DNA from 2 places in the Planococcus sp. FY231025 genome. Region 2 is predicted to be linked to the other one. Evidence: a T-box and tRNA genes for the amino acid it is inferred to sense, from the RefSeq annotation. Region 2 holds a T-box; the other holds one or more tRNA genes.
The links. The T-box of region 2 lies ahead of leuS (leucine--tRNA ligase). A T-box ahead of a tRNA ligase gene usually reads a tRNA of that ligase, here a tRNA-Leu.

Region 1: it has a tRNA-Leu gene. The T-box ahead of leuS (leucine--tRNA ligase) is inferred to sense a tRNA for this amino acid. The anticodon was not compared.

Annotation. Positions count from the first base shown of each region.
Region 1 covers NZ_JBQJJG010000007.1:84,239-91,909, reverse strand. Annotated here, with positions in the region: gene ACTL32_RS10315 (DNA alkylation repair protein) at 45-707, shown strand; gene ACTL32_RS10310 (hypothetical protein) at 784-1,110, opposite strand; gene yfkAB (radical SAM/CxCxxxxC motif protein YfkAB) at 1,380-2,510, shown strand; gene ACTL32_RS10300 (GNAT family N-acetyltransferase) at 2,592-3,125, opposite strand; tRNA gene ACTL32_RS10295 (tRNA-Leu) at 3,304-3,387, opposite strand; gene ACTL32_RS10290 (ABC transporter ATP-binding protein) at 3,639-4,427, shown strand; gene ACTL32_RS10285 (ABC transporter permease) at 4,411-5,166, shown strand; gene ACTL32_RS10280 (ABC transporter substrate-binding protein) at 5,268-6,248, shown strand; gene ACTL32_RS10275 (helix-turn-helix domain-containing protein) at 6,808-7,221, shown strand; gene ACTL32_RS10270 (hypothetical protein) at 7,239-7,671, shown strand, end outside.
Region 2 covers NZ_JBQJJG010000005.1:33,075-40,745, forward strand. Annotated here, with positions in the region: gene ACTL32_RS06555 (class I SAM-dependent methyltransferase) at 49-636, opposite strand; gene ACTL32_RS06560 (TIGR01212 family radical SAM protein) at 633-1,586, opposite strand; gene ACTL32_RS06565 (MDR family MFS transporter) at 1,742-2,938, shown strand; gene ACTL32_RS06570 (CoA transferase subunit A) at 3,107-3,799, shown strand; gene ACTL32_RS06575 (3-oxoacid CoA-transferase subunit B) at 3,818-4,471, shown strand; T-box leader at 4,517-4,723, shown strand; gene leuS (leucine--tRNA ligase) at 4,821-7,232, shown strand; gene ACTL32_RS06585 (NAD(P)/FAD-dependent oxidoreductase) at 7,614-7,671, opposite strand, start outside.

The DNA of each region.
Region 1 (7,671 bases), on a different contig from region 2:
TTCCCCTCCTTAAGGAGAATACATTCTAAAAGGAGTTGTAGAAAATGAATGAAAAAAAAGAGGCAGAAATAAAACACTCTTCAAAAGCAGAAAACATCCTATCTCAGATCACTAGTAAAACCAAGCTAGGCGACTTACGGAAAATCGCGAAAGAAATTAAGAAAGATCACGAACTGGCCATGGAACTTTGGTCAACCGGAGAGTTTTTGCCCAGATTATTAGCCATCTTAATTATGGACAAAAAACTTCTTTCACAAGATGTACTAAACGAGCTCGATAAAGATATGCAGGCTCACCCTTTTGATGAGCGAAATAACTTAATGGATTGGTTAATGGCCAATCAACTGACTAAAGATAAGAAGAATATTGCTTTAATGGAGTCATGGGAAAACAGTCCTTCCCCTCTTCAAAGACGGATTTTCTGGTATTATCAAGGACGATTGAGATGGACTGGACAAACACCGCCTGATAACACCGAAGACTTGCTGTCTGCAATAGAAGCGAATCTTGCGCAGGAAGAACCGGAAGTTCAATGGGCCATGAATCTCACTGCAGGCTGGATAGGCGTCTATGATGAAAAGAATCGCACACGTTGCATGAAAATCGGTGAGAAAACGGGTCTGTACAAAGATGAAATGGTATCAAAAGGATGCACCCCCAACTACTTGCCGGAGTTCATTACAATTGAAGTGAAAAAACGGCATTAAGATAGAAGACAATAATTTATACTATAAGACAAAAAAAGAACCTTGAGAGCGTCAAGGTTCTTTTACAATTTATATATTAAGCATTTAATTTATATTGCTCTGCCTGGCCATACATACCGTTCTCAGCTGTTACGTCGTTCAATTCTGCAATAACGACCTTGGGATTGGAAGGATCAAATACTGTAGAAATATAACTGACTTTAAATGTATACGTAGCTTTTCTCCGGAAGTTTCGATAATCAGGCGAATCTACTGTAGTCGTCCAATAAAAAGCATTGCCATCTCTATCCATTAAAGCGACTACCCGATGTTCGTCATTTTTGAAGCAAGATAAAACCTCAAGATCCCTAGTATATATCTTTCCTTTTTCAAATCCGTTCACTTCTTTGATCGCAAGCACCATCGAAATCCACCTCATTCCATAGTGATATGCTTTTACTATAACAGAACCTGTGTTCGTATACCAGTCAAAAGATCAAAAAAATATAATTTTTAGTTAATAAAGCGATAAAAGGATAAATGAAAATAGTATAAATACATTTTTTTCACGTAAAAACTGTAAAATCCTGCTTCCAGAGAGGCAATTTCTCCAGCGTTTAAACCACCCCTTGCAGAAGTAAATCGAAAAGCGCATACTTAATAGTCGAGAAAATTATTAGGAGTTCGTTAGATATGGAAAACACAGCAACAACACTTACCAAAATCACACCGCAATACGATCCGTGGGAAGCGTATATGGATATCCAGGAACACGGAAAACTGACTTTATCCAGCATCGAATTTACCACGACCTATCTATGCAATATGCGTTGCGAACATTGTGCTGTCGGCTATATGCTGGCACATAAAGATCCGGATGCATTGCCGATCGAGCTGCTCCTTGCACGATTGGATGAAATCCCTCATTTGCGGACGATCAGTCTGACGGGTGGCGAGCCGATGTTTTCAAAGAAATCGGTCGCTAATTATGTGTTGCCGTTATTGAAATACGCCCATGCACGCGGAGTCCGCACCCAAATGAATTCGAATTTGACGATGCCGCTTGAGCGCTATATGGAAATTGCACCCTACTTGGATGTCCTGCACATTTCCCATAACTGGGGCACCATCGATGATTTTGTCGATGGCGGATTTGCCAATATGGAACACAAGCCTTCCCGGGAACGGCGGGCCGAACAATTCCAGCGCATGATCGACAATAGCCGTGCGCTGGCGGAAGCAGGCGTCATGGTATCGGCAGAAACGATGCTGAACAAACGGACATTGCCTCATTTGAAGAGCATCCACAAGCAGATTGTGGAAGAAATGAAATGCGCGCGCCACGAAGTGCATCCGATGTACCCTAGCGATTTCGCCAGCCAATTGGAAGTGCTATCGCTAGATGAAACGAGAAAAGCGATTCATGACTTATTGGACGTGCGTGATGACAATGTCTGGATGTTGTTCGGCACCTTGCCGTTTTACCCGTGCAGCCAAAACGACGAAGACACCAAATTGCTGAACCGCATCCATGCCAGCAAAAACGTCACCGTCCGCAATGACCCGGATGGCCGCTCCCGGTTGAACGTCAACATCTTCACCGGCGAAGTTATCGTCACGGATTTCGGTGATACCCCAGCGATGGGCAATATCCAGACTGATTCGTTGCCGGCCATGTTGGACCGCTGGTTGGAACGGCCATTAGCCAAAACAATCGGCTGCCACTGCCCGGCCGCAAAATGCCTGGGGCCGAATTTGTTGGTGAAAGACGCCTATTACCCGGAAACCGATTTCACTGTCCAAAAATCAAAAATCACCATTTAATATGAAAAGCCCAATCCAGTGGAAGAATCCAACTGGATCGGGCTTTTTGCGGCTTGTTTCTCGGGAAATTTTAAGCCAACTTTAACTCTTGGCATACTCAATCAACCAGCAATCCCGGTATTCTCCTTCATGAAGTTCACGGTTTGGAAGCAATTTCACTTTCTTAAACCCACTCTTTTCATAACAATGGATCGCCCGCGTATTTTGGGTTTGGGGATCCATCACGATCCGGTCTGCGTGCTTCTGTTCAATTAAAAACTTGATCATAGAAGTAACCAGCAACGTGCCAATCCCTTTGTTCCAATACGCGACCTCTCCAATAAATTGGTCGGTTCCATAAACCGTCTCATTGAAATAGCCATATTCCTTTTTCGTCTCTTCATCCAATAGGTAGAACTGGATGTAGCCAATTTCTTTCCCCTCGTATTCCACAATGCACTTAATTGTGTCATCTTCCGGAGCATATAACTTTTCATTCACTTTTTCCAGATCGAACGGATTGTCCCTGCCTTCATAGAATTCCAGAACCCGCGGGTCGGACAGCCATTTTGCCAACAGGACATTATCTTCTTTTTCTAATTGGCGGACCTTCAACTTTCCATTTTGTAAGATCATCATTATTCTTCCCCCCATTAATAAAAGCTGTTATCGAAGCACGTTTTATGTAATTGATCATCTACGTTTTACTATAAAGATTTACCTAAAATAAACCAAATAGGATTTTCATCATTACCTCTCCCCGAACACAAAAAATCAGCCCCCATAAGGAGCTGACTTTTGTCTTTTCTATTGATGCGGATGAAGGGACTCGAACCCCCACGGTGTCTCCACCACTAGACCCTGAACCTAGCGCGTCTGCCAATTCCGCCACATCCGCAAGATGCATCCCCTGCAAAAACAAGGACTATAAATAGTTTGCCTCGGCGAAAACAAAAAGTCAAACAGTAGTTTTTGACTCACCTCTTCATATTGATGAAGAACCATATCTGCAGCGATATTACCCTCTACATAAAACCATAAGCAATAAAAACTGATAAATTAATTATCTAATATTGACAATTCCTATCAATCTACTATACTTTAATGATATCCGATAGGAAAGGTAGGTTTTATTGCCTGTGAACAACCATATTTATTGAAGCCAAAGAAATCAATAAAGTCTATTACGATAAGAACAACCAGCCCAATACGGTGTTGAAAGACATCGACCTCTCCATCCAGAAAGGTGAATTCGTTTCGATCCTGGGCCCATCCGGCTGCGGCAAGTCTACCCTGTTGTCGATGATTGCCGGCCTTGTCCGCGCAACGTCAGGCGACATAACCGTAGACGGCAAGAAAGTCGTGAAGCCAGGAAAAGACCGCGGCATGGTTTTCCAGCAGGCTGCGCTGTTTCCGTGGATGAACGTGACCGAGAACGTCATGTTCCCGCTGCGCAAGGAAATGTCCAAGAAAGAAGGCCAGGAGCGCGCCCATCATTTTTTGAAAATGGTACAGCTCAGCAATTACCCTTCCCATTATCCCCATGAACTGTCCGGCGGCATGCAGCAGCGCGTGTCGATTGCCCGGTCGCTCGCCATGGACCCGGCCGTCCTGTTGATGGACGAACCGTTCGGTGCGTTGGATGAACAGACCCGAAGCCGCCTGCACGGGCAGCTCGAGGAGATCTGGATCGATACAAAAAAGACCATCGTCTTTGTCACCCACAGCATTTCGGAATCGATCAAACTGTCCGACCGGATCCTGGTCATGGGCACGCGTCCCGGCACCATCCTGACCGATATCCGGGTGGACATCCCGCGCCCCCGCGAGCAGCACCGGCAGGAAATCGCGGCACTCGAAGAGCGCATCATGGGCCTTTTGAAAAGGGAGATCGATAAAGTCATAGATGAGGAGCAAGCATATGAAGCCGGCCGTTAAACGCATCATTTTCTTCGCCGCGCTCATCGTGTTCTGGGAACTCGGTTCCCGCTTTGAGCTGTGGCACGAAACCATACTCCCTTCCCCGGTCAGCGTCTACGATTCACTGGTTGCCGGGTTCGCCGATATGACACTGGTCTATGATTTGATTGCGAGTTTCCGTCGTTTGCTGATCGGCCTCGTTGCAGCCGTCATCATCGGGACCGGCATCGGCATCCTGTTGGCACGGTCCAAGACGGCGGACGAAACACTCGGCACCTTGGTGCTCGCGCTGCAGAGTGTGCCAAGCATCGTCTGGCTGCCACTCGCCATGATGTGGTTCGGCCTTGGCGAGGGCTCCATCATTTTCGTCGTCATTCTCGGCGGAACGTTCGTCATGATCCTGAACGTCCGCACCGGCATCAAGAACGTCGATCCCCTGTTCATCAAAGCGGCCCGGACGATGGGCTCGAATGGCCTGGACTTGTTCGTCAAAGTCATCATCCCCGCCTCTGTCCCGTATTTCGTCACGGGTGCGCGCCTCGCATGGGCGTTTGCCTGGCGGGCATTGATGGCCGGCGAACTGCTCAGTTCCGGACCGGGGCTCGGCTATACACTCCGCTACGCATCCGATTTCGGCAATATGTCGCTCGTCATCGGCGTGATGATCATCATCGGCGTCGTCGGCGCAATCGTCGACCTGATGATTTTCCAGCGGATCGAAAAGAACGTCCTCAAGCGCTGGGGATTGGAAAACTAAGATTTTATTCTATGGAATAAAATCTTCCGCCTCTTACATACCGCTTTCGGCAGCAGAACAATCCATTCCAAATAAATTCACTTACAGGAGGAACTCATCTTATGAAACGTATCTTTTCACTACTTGCTCCCCTTGCGTTGGCTGGCACGTTGGCCGCCTGCGGTTCACCCGGCGAAGATTCATCTTCGGTCACCATCGGCTACTTCCCGAACCTGGATCACGTTCCGGCCATGGTCGCGAAAGACCAGGAATTATATGAGAAGAACCTGAAAGACGGCACAACCGTCGAATATGTCACGTTCGCGGATGGGGCGGATTTCATGACTGCTCTGAAAACCGGTGACATCGATGCCGGCCTTGTCGGCCCTGGCCCTGCCATGAACAACTACACGAACGGTGCAGACGTCACCATGATTGCCGGCGGCGCTTCAGGCGGCACCGTCGTCATGGCGAGAAACGGCAGCGGCATCGACTCCATCGAGGACTTTGCCGGCAAGACGTTCATCACGCCGCGTGTCGGCTGCACGCACGACGTCCAATTTGAAACCTACATGAAAGAAAACGGCATCACCTCCAACCGCATCGGCGGCGAAATGCTCCACCAGACAGGCAACCCTGCCCAGTACGAAGCGATGTTCGCCACTGGAAAAGTGGATGTCGCCGTAGCGCCGGAACCTTGGGCTTCGGTACTCAAGCAAAACACGGGCGCCAAAGTCATCATCGAACCCGACGAGATTTCCTTCGGCACGACATTGCCCGCTTCCGTTCTGGTCACTTCAAGCAAACTGATCGAAGAAAACCCTGAAATGGTCCAAGGCATAGTCGATGCACATAAAGAAGCGACGGAATTTATCGCCCAAAATCCGGACGAGGCAAAAGAAATCACCATCAACTCCATCGATGACATCACCGGCCAGAAACTCGAAGCCTCGATTATCGATGGCGCATGGGATAACATGATTTTCGACACGGCCCTAGCTCCTGAAGAAATCCAGGCATTCGGCGATTCCTCGTTCGACTTGAAGTTCCTGAAAGAGCAGCCGGATTTCGCGTTGTTGACGGATACGCAGTTTTTGGAATAAGGGTTTATGGGACAGCAGAGATTTTTTCTGCTGTTTTTTTGTGTATTTTTCTTAAGCAATGGTATTAACAATGAGAAGACATAAGGAATCAGAAAATTCTCTAACAACTATTAAGAGTGTGTAAATAAATAGCCGCTTCGGGGAATATTGATTTCTTTGGAGTGGTTCTATTAGTTTTGTAAATTGCATAACCTTCACAAAGTCTTATGGAATTATTCATTTTCCAGAATATATCTATTTTGAGTGCGTTTAAAAACCGTATGTTGAAATAAATTCTAAATTATGACACTAAAAGAATGATTTTCTTTTAAACTGACCAAAAAAGTTAGAAAAAAATTAAGCAACTTGTTCGACCTGAGTCCGGTATTCTACCAGGATCAAGGAATAAGGAAAGCAGCCAAACGATAGAATCAATTGCTTAGTAGTCTTTCATGGGATTAGTCATTTAGTTTGAATAATATTTATTTAAAATAAATTTCTCCAAACTTCATAATTGACAACTAATGTAGTCTATTTTAATATTGATATATAAAGTATTGTTTATGAGGGGGGTGAATGAATGTTTACAGTGTCCGAAATATGCAACTTATTGGATGTCTCTATCGAAACAGTGCGCAGGTGGATACGTTCAGGTGAACTGAAGGCTCAAAAGAACGGGAAAAGTTATCTCGTATCTAGAAAAGACCTTCGTGAATACCTAAGTGAAAAGCATAGTCCAAACTCCCCTCTCCTTAAAGCAGTGGACGAAAAGAAAGGAACAGAATTAGTAGGAGCCTATTTAGAAAGTATCGGTGATCCAAATGAAGATCAAGAAGAAGTTGAAAGTCCAGTTCTTGAAAATCAAGATGCTATCCAAAGACTCTTTACTCTGGAAGAAGAGATACTGACGCATGAATTGAAAGTAAACGAACTCAAGGGAAAAATTCTCTCACTACGTAAAGAAGCCTTGGAGATTCGAAGAAAATTACTATAATTGGAGGATGGAATCCTATGAATTTTGAGAAAAGAAGCGAACTGCACGACTCAACACTGCAATACCTGGTTAACAATAGCTACAACAATTTTAGAGCACCCCTATATCCGATGGATCAGGAATTACAGCCCCTTCGGGAAGTCATAAAAAATTATTCAAACAGTTCCATTGAAGAATATAATTTGGTGTGGAATGCTGCCTTGGCTACCAATACCTTTTACCAAGAGCTCTACCGCAGATTTACACCTCAAATCCACCATGCAGAATTCATAAAAAAAGCTGGAGATGTCATACTTGATATTAACGACATGTGGCACATAATCGAGTTGAAAACGACGACAAATGCAGAAGAAATTTATTGTATAAACTTTGATTCCTTTAGGGTTTATGATTCTCTTCCTATGAATGTCAGGGATTTTATCCATATCCTCTTTTACAATGCTGTCACCC
Region 2 (7,671 bases):
GAGCCAGGGGCTGGAGCTGGTACGGAAAAACAGAAGAGGACAGAAGGCTTATGATCTGCCTTCTGTCCTCTGTTTATTTTTCTTCGGCTTTTTCTCAATTGCCACAAGGAACGGCGGCGAGTGGCGCTGGTTGATGAACTCGTATTTCATGACATCGAAGAACGCCTGCGGCAATTCGCGGACATATTCCATGACGGCATCCCGCTCTTCGCCGCCGCCTTCATGTCCCGAGTAGATGACAATCAGCACCAGGCCGTTTTCTTTCAGCAGCCCGATGCTTTGTTCGATGGCAGCGAGCGTGCTGTCGCTTTTGGTGATGATGGTGTGGTCGCCTTTCGGCAAATAGCCGAGGTTGAAGACCACTGCGGAAACGGGAGCATCCACATGCTGGTCCATTTCCGCGTGGCTGCCGTGGACCAGTTGGACTTGCGGATGGCCTTGGACGCGAAGGCGCGTCGCTTCGATCGCCTCTTCCTGGATGTCGAATGCAACCACCTTGCCGTCCGGCCCGGTAAGCCCGGCGAGAAAGAGGGTATCATGGCCGTTGCCTGCCGTGGCATCAACGACCGTATCGCCTTCTGAAACTGCTTCTTCCAATAAACTCTTGGTAAATGGCAGAACCCGTTGCAACGTCATATTTTCACGCTCTTTCCGTAAAATTTCCCTTGCCAGCTTTCACGACTTGCAAGTTCGGAGTCGATGCCGTTCAGGACGTCCCATTTATTGGCGCTCCACATCGGACCGATCATCAGGTCGATGGGTCCGTCGCCGGTGATGCGCTGGATCACCATTTCCGGCGGCAGCACTTCCAATTGATCCGCGACGAGACCGATGTATTCGTTTTTTTCGAGAAATTCCACCATGCCTTTTTCGTATTGCTTGACCATCGGAGTTCCTTTCAGCAAATGCAGCAGGTGGATCTTGATGCCTTGCACGTCCAGCTTCGCCACTTCGCGTGCCGTCTCCATCATCATCTCCCGGTCTTCCAGCGGCAGGCCGTTGATGATGTGCGTACAGACGCGGATGCCGCGGCTGCGGAGTTTATTGACGCCTTCGACGTACGATGGGAAGTCATGTGCCCGGTTGATGAGGCGTGCGGTCTTTTCGTGCACGGTCTGCAGGCCAAGTTCGACCCACAGATACGTCCGCTCGTTCAATTCTGCCAAATAATCGACGACGTCGTCCGGCAGGCAGTCGGACCGCGTCGCGATGCTGAGGCCGATGACATTTTCCTGTGCCAGTGCCGCTTCGAACTTCTCCTTGAGAACAGGGAGCGGTGCGTGGGTATTCGTATAGGCCTGGAAATAGGCCATGTATTTGCCGTCTTTCCACTTGCGGTGCATTTTCGTCTTGATCTCTTCGAATTGGACGTCGATCGGTTCGGCGCGGTCTCCGGCAAAGTCGCCGGAACCGGCTGCGCTGCAGAACGTACAGCCGCCAAAAGCGACCGTGCCGTCGCGGTTCGGGCAGTCAAAACCGGCATCGAGCGCAATCTTCATCACCTTGAAGCCGAAATGGTCGCGCAAGTGGCGGTTCCATGTATAATAGCGCTTGCCATCCGAAGAAAAAGGCAAATTCATATCCATTCAAAACAACTCCTCAACCCGTATTGTAGCATGGGGCCAAAAGGCGCTACAACGGCGGGAATGCCGATTTCTAGCAAGGCGGAAAATTTAGCTTGTCGCCATGCTGGAAAAGGAATACAATTGCTTTTGGAATTGAGATAAGAGGAGAGAACACCATGCCGAAAAGCGTCTGGCTTTTGATCATTGGAATGCTCGTCAACGTGACGGGAAATTCCTTTTTATGGCCATTGACTACTATATATATGCACGACCACCTCGGGAAATCGCTGTCGCTCGCCGGACTGGTCCTGATGGCGAACGCCGGAGCGGCGGTCATCGGCAACTTGCTGGGCGGAGCGCTGTTCGATAAATTCGGCGGCTACCGCTCGATCATGGCTGGAATCGTTTTTACGCTATTCGCGCTAACTGGGCTGACAATCTGGCATAGCTTTTTGCCATTTGTCGTCTTCTACACCATCATCGGGTTCAGCGGAGGCATCGTCTTCCCGAGCATGTATGCCATGGTCGGAACGGTCTGGCCGGAAGGCGGGCGCAAAGCGTTCAATGCGATCTACCTTGCCCAAAATGTCGGTGTCGCCCTTGGGCCTGCCATGGCCGGGGTGCTTGCCGCCTATAGTTTCGATTATATTTTTACCGCCAATCTGGCGATGTATATTCTGTTCTTCTTCATTGCGCTGTTCGGGTTCAAGTCGATGAGCATCTCGCCGACGGCGCACACATCCGTCTTCAATGAAAAGAAAAAGATCCGCAAGCGCGCGCCGCTTTACGCTTTGCTGATCGTTTCAGCCGGCTATTTCCTGTGCTGGGTCGGCTACGTGCAGTGGCAATCGACCATTTCCGCCTATACGCAGGAAATCGGCATCACCTTGCCGCAATACAGTTTCCTGTGGACGCTGAACGGCATTCTGATTGTCGCCGGGCAGCCATTCATCCGACCGATCATGAAAAAGATTGAAGACAACATCAAGCAGCAGCTGATCATCGGCATCCTGATTATGATCGTGTCGTATATTGTCGTGGCATTTGCACAGGATTTCAGCATGTTCATCGCCGCGATGGCCATCTTGACGATCGGTGAAATGTTCGTATGGCCGGCAGTTCCGGCGCTTGCCAACCAATTGGCGCCAAAAGGGCGGGAGGGCTTCTACCAGGGCATCGTCAACAGCGTCGCAACAGGCGGGCGCATGGTCGGCCCGCTGCTCGGCGGCGTCATGGTCGATCTGTACGGCATGCCGGCTTTGTTCGCGTTGATCACCGGTTTGGTGTCAATTGCTATAATCACGTCGCTCCTGTATGACCGCCCGTTGAAGAGGGAACAGGCGCAGGCGATGCAGGAAACTCCGATTCTCTAACTCGGAGCCGGAAGACGGAAAACCCGTCTTCCGGCTTTTCTTTTTGAAGAACCGGTAGGCCTGCCTTTTTTCTTAATATTGCGTTTTAGGGAGGAGTTTGTTTAAATTAAAAAGGAAGCGCTTTATTTTCAACAATTCTGTACATAGATGAAATGGAGGCCATTAGAAATGAAACCGATTTATGGATCTGCAAAAGAAGCAGTCGCCCAGATTGAAGACGGGTCAACTATCATGGTCGGCGGATTCGGTTTGGTAGGAATCCCTGAGCAATTGATTTTGGCATTGGTGGACAAAGGGGTCAAAGACCTTACCGTGATTTCCAACAACTGCGGCGTCGATGAATGGGGCCTCGGGCTCCTATTGAAAAACAAACAAATCAAGAAAATGATTGGATCATATGTCGGCGAGAACAAAGAATTCGAACGCCAAGTGCTGTCCGGCGAAATCGAAGTGGAATTGACGCCGCAAGGCACGCTTGCTGAAAAAATGCGTGCAGGCGGCGCTGGAATTCCGGCATTCTTCACACCGGCCGGCGTCGGTACGACGGTTGCCGAAGGCAAGGAAATCCGTGAATTCGACGGCAAGGAATATGTGCTGGAGCATGCCTTGAAAGCCGATTTCGCATTGGTGCGTGCGCATAAAGCCGACAAGATGGGGAACCTGGTCTACAACAAGACGGCCCAGAACTTCAATCCGCTAGCAGCGGCAGCAGGCAAAGTGACGATCGCGGAAGTCGAGGAAATCGTCGAAACAGGCGATATCGACCCGAACCATGTACAGACGCCGAGCATTTACGTGCAAGGGCTGCTGCAAGCGAAACAGGAAAAACGCATCGAACGATTGACCACTCGATCTGTATAAGGAAGGACGGGGAATAGAATGGATAAGAACCAAGTGAGAGAACGGATTGCCCGCCGTGCGGAGCAAGAAATCAAAGACGGCGACTACGTCAACCTGGGCATCGGCATGCCGACTTTGGTGGCGAACTTCATTTCTGACAATAAAAGCGTTGTGCTGCAATCTGAAAACGGACTGCTCGGCATTGGGCCGTACCCGACGGAAGACCAGGTCGATCCGGACCTGATCAATGCCGGAAAAGAGACAGTTACGACCATTCCCGGAGCGGCATTCTTCACGAGTGCAGAATCGTTCGCGATGATCCGCGGCGGGCACATCGATGTGGCTATCCTCGGCGGCATGGAAGTGGCTGAGAACGGCGATTTGGCGAACTGGATGATTCCAGGGAAAATGATCAAAGGCATGGGCGGCGCGATGGACCTGGTCCACGGCGCGAAGAAAGTCATCGTCATCATGGACCATGTGGCAAAAGACGGCTCTGCGAAAATTAAGAAGCAATGCGACTTGCCGTTGACTGGCAAAGGCGTCGTCAACAAGATCATCACGGAGCGCGCCGTCATCGAAGTGACGGAGAACGGCCTCGTGCTGTCGGAAGTGTTCGACGGCTACTCGGTGCAGGACATCATCGATTCGACGGATGCGCCGCTGAACACCGACAATGTGAAAGTCTCGTAATCTATTGCCAAAAAACGGCGGGTCCGTTAAAATAAAGGACAATAGCTAATGACAGTGAAGAGGATCAGTAGATTGCGTTTATTCCCAAGAGAGCCGGCGGCAGGTGCAAGCCGGTGTGTAAACCAGTCGAACTCGCCTCGGAGTCTGTGCATCCGAACCCAAGTAAGGTGCACCGTTTTCCGCGTTAAGGAATCAAGTTGAGCGGGCGACCGCTAATTTGGGTGGTACCGCGGGAAAACTCCCGTCCCTTATTTTTATGAGGGACGGGAGTTTTTATTTTTCCCCAGTACTGAAGTTGTTATTGGATGGGCTCCGGCCGCATCCGTTTTAAACCAAGGAGGAACAGGACATGACATTCAAGCACAAGGAAATCGAGAAAAAATGGCAGAAGCATTGGGATAACAATAAAACATTCAAATTGGAGACGGATTTTTCAAAGCCGAAATTCTATGCGCTGGATATGTTCCCATATCCATCAGGCGCCGGGCTTCATGTCGGGCATCCTGAAGGCTATACGGCGACGGACATCTTGAGCCGCGTCAAGCGCATGCAGGGCTTCAACGTGCTTCACCCGATGGGCTGGGACGCATTCGGCCTTCCTGCTGAACAGTACGCATTGGATACGGGCAACGACCCGGCCGAATTCACCGAGAAGAATATCGCGACATTCAAGCGCCAAATCCAGGAACTTGGCTTCTCGTACGATTGGGACCGTGAAGTGAACACGACGGATCCGAAATACTATAAATGGACGCAATGGATCTTCATCCAGCTTTACAATAAAGGCTTGGCATATGTCGACGAAGTGGCAGTCAACTGGTGCCCGGCGCTTGGAACGGTCCTTGCGAACGAAGAAGTGGTCGATGGCGTTTCTGAACGCGGAGGCCATCCGGTGGAGCGCCGCCCGATGCGCCAATGGGTGCTTCGCATCACGGAATACGCAGACCGTTTGCTGGAAGACCTGAACGACTTGGATTGGCCGGAAAGCTTGAAAGACATGCAGCGCAACTGGATCGGCAAATCCGAAGGGGCGGAGCTGGAGTTCAAAGTCGACGGCACGGAGCATTCCTTCCGCGCATTCACGACGCGCCCGGATACGATTTTCGGGGCGACTTACGCGGTCTTGGCGCCTGAACATAAACTGGTGGCGTCGATCACGACTACCGAACAGAAAGAAGCCGTCGAGAAATACATCGACGACGTGAAAACGAAGAGCGACTTGGAGCGTACGGATTTGGCGAAATCGAAGACGGGCGTATTCACGGGCGCTTATGCCGTGAATCCGGTCAGCGGCGAGAAAATGCCGATCTGGATTGCGGATTACGTGTTGGCGACATACGGAACGGGCGCCATCATGGCGGTTCCGGCGCATGACGAACGCGACTACGAATTCGCGAAGCAATTTGATCTGCCAATCGTCGAAGTGGTTTCAGGAGGCGACATTTCAACGGAAGCTTATGCAGGCGACGGCGAGTTGATCAACTCTGACTTCTTGAACGGCTTAAACAAAAAAGAAGCGATCGCACGCGCGATTTCGTGGCTTGAAGAGCACGGTGTGGGCGAGAAGAAAATCACGTACCGGTTGCGCGATTGGCTGTTCAGCCGCCAGCGCTATTGGGGTGAGCCGATTCCGATCATCCACTGGGAAGACGGTACGATGACGCCGGTCGACGAAAAAGACTTGCCGTTGATGCTGCCGGTGACGACCGACATCAAGCCGAGCGGCACGGGCGAATCGCCGCTTGCTAATATTACGGAATGGGTCAACGTGGTCCATCCGGAAACCGGCATGAAAGGGCGCCGCGAAACCAACACGATGCCGCAATGGGCAGGCAGCTGCTGGTATTACCTTCGCTATATCGATCCGAACAACGAAGAAGCGTTGGCGGATCCGGAATTGTTGAAGCACTGGCTTCCGGTTGATGTCTATATCGGCGGAGCAGAGCATGCGGTACTTCATTTATTGTATGCGCGCTTCTGGCACAAAGTGCTTTACGACATCGGCGTGGTCTCCACAAAAGAGCCGTTCCAGAAATTGTTCAACCAAGGGATGATCCTGGGTGAAGGCAACGAGAAAATGTCGAAGTCCAAAGGCAACGTCGTCAACCCGGACCAGATCATCGAAAGCCACGGCGCGGATACATTGCGCTTGTATGAAATGTTCATGGGGCCGCTTGAAGCATCGATCGCCTGGTCGACAAACGGCCTTGACGGCGCACGCCGCTTCCTTGACCGCGTATGGCGCCTGTTCATCGAAGACGGCAGCTTGAGCGCGAAAATCACCGAAGCGAATGACGGCAAAATGGAGAAAGTCTTCCACCAGACCGTCAAAAAAGTGACCGAGGATTACGAAGGCCTCCGTTTCAACACAGCGATTTCGCAAATGATGGTCTTCATCAATGAAGGCTATAAAGCGGATGCTATTCCGAAAGAATATGCGGAAGGTTTCGTCAAACTCTTGTCGCCGGTTGCACCGCATTTGGCAGAAGAGCTATGGGAAAAACTCGGGCATACGGAAACAATCACGTACGAAGCATGGCCGGAATTCGATGAGTCGAAAATGGTCGAAGACGAAGTCGAAGTGGTCGTCCAAGTGAACGGAAAAGTCCGCACGAAAATCGTTGTGGCAAAAGATTCTACAAAAGAGCAATTGGAAGCGGCAGCGCTTGCTGACGAAGCAATCGTGAAAGCGGCAGAAGGCAAACAAGTCCGCAAAGTGATCGCGATTCCAGGGAAATTGGTCAATGTGGTAATTGGGTAAAAGATGAAAGCCTGTCCGGCGACGGACAGGCTTTTTTTGTTTGCTGCAAGTAAAAATGGATTTGCTGCAAGTAAAGGCGCATTTGCTGCAAGTAAATTAACTATTTGAAGGGGAACACCAGATGAAAGGTGCGGAACGGAGATATATTCCGAGAATCGCAGATATATCGGCAGAATCGTAGATAAAACTCCAGAATCGTAGATAAAACTCTAAAATCGCAGATAAACCGCCAGAATCGCAGATATATTTCCAAAATCGCAAATAAAATAAAAAAAATCACAGATAAACGAAAAAAACCGACGAAATATCCGCAACCGTGCATCCTCTTCCAAAAATTTCCGTCCTAATAAAAAACGCCCGCTAAAAAGCGGACGCTGGAACTCATACTAATATTTCCCGTGCAAAGGCGGCGGCGCTTTGGCCGGCGACATTGCCGGTA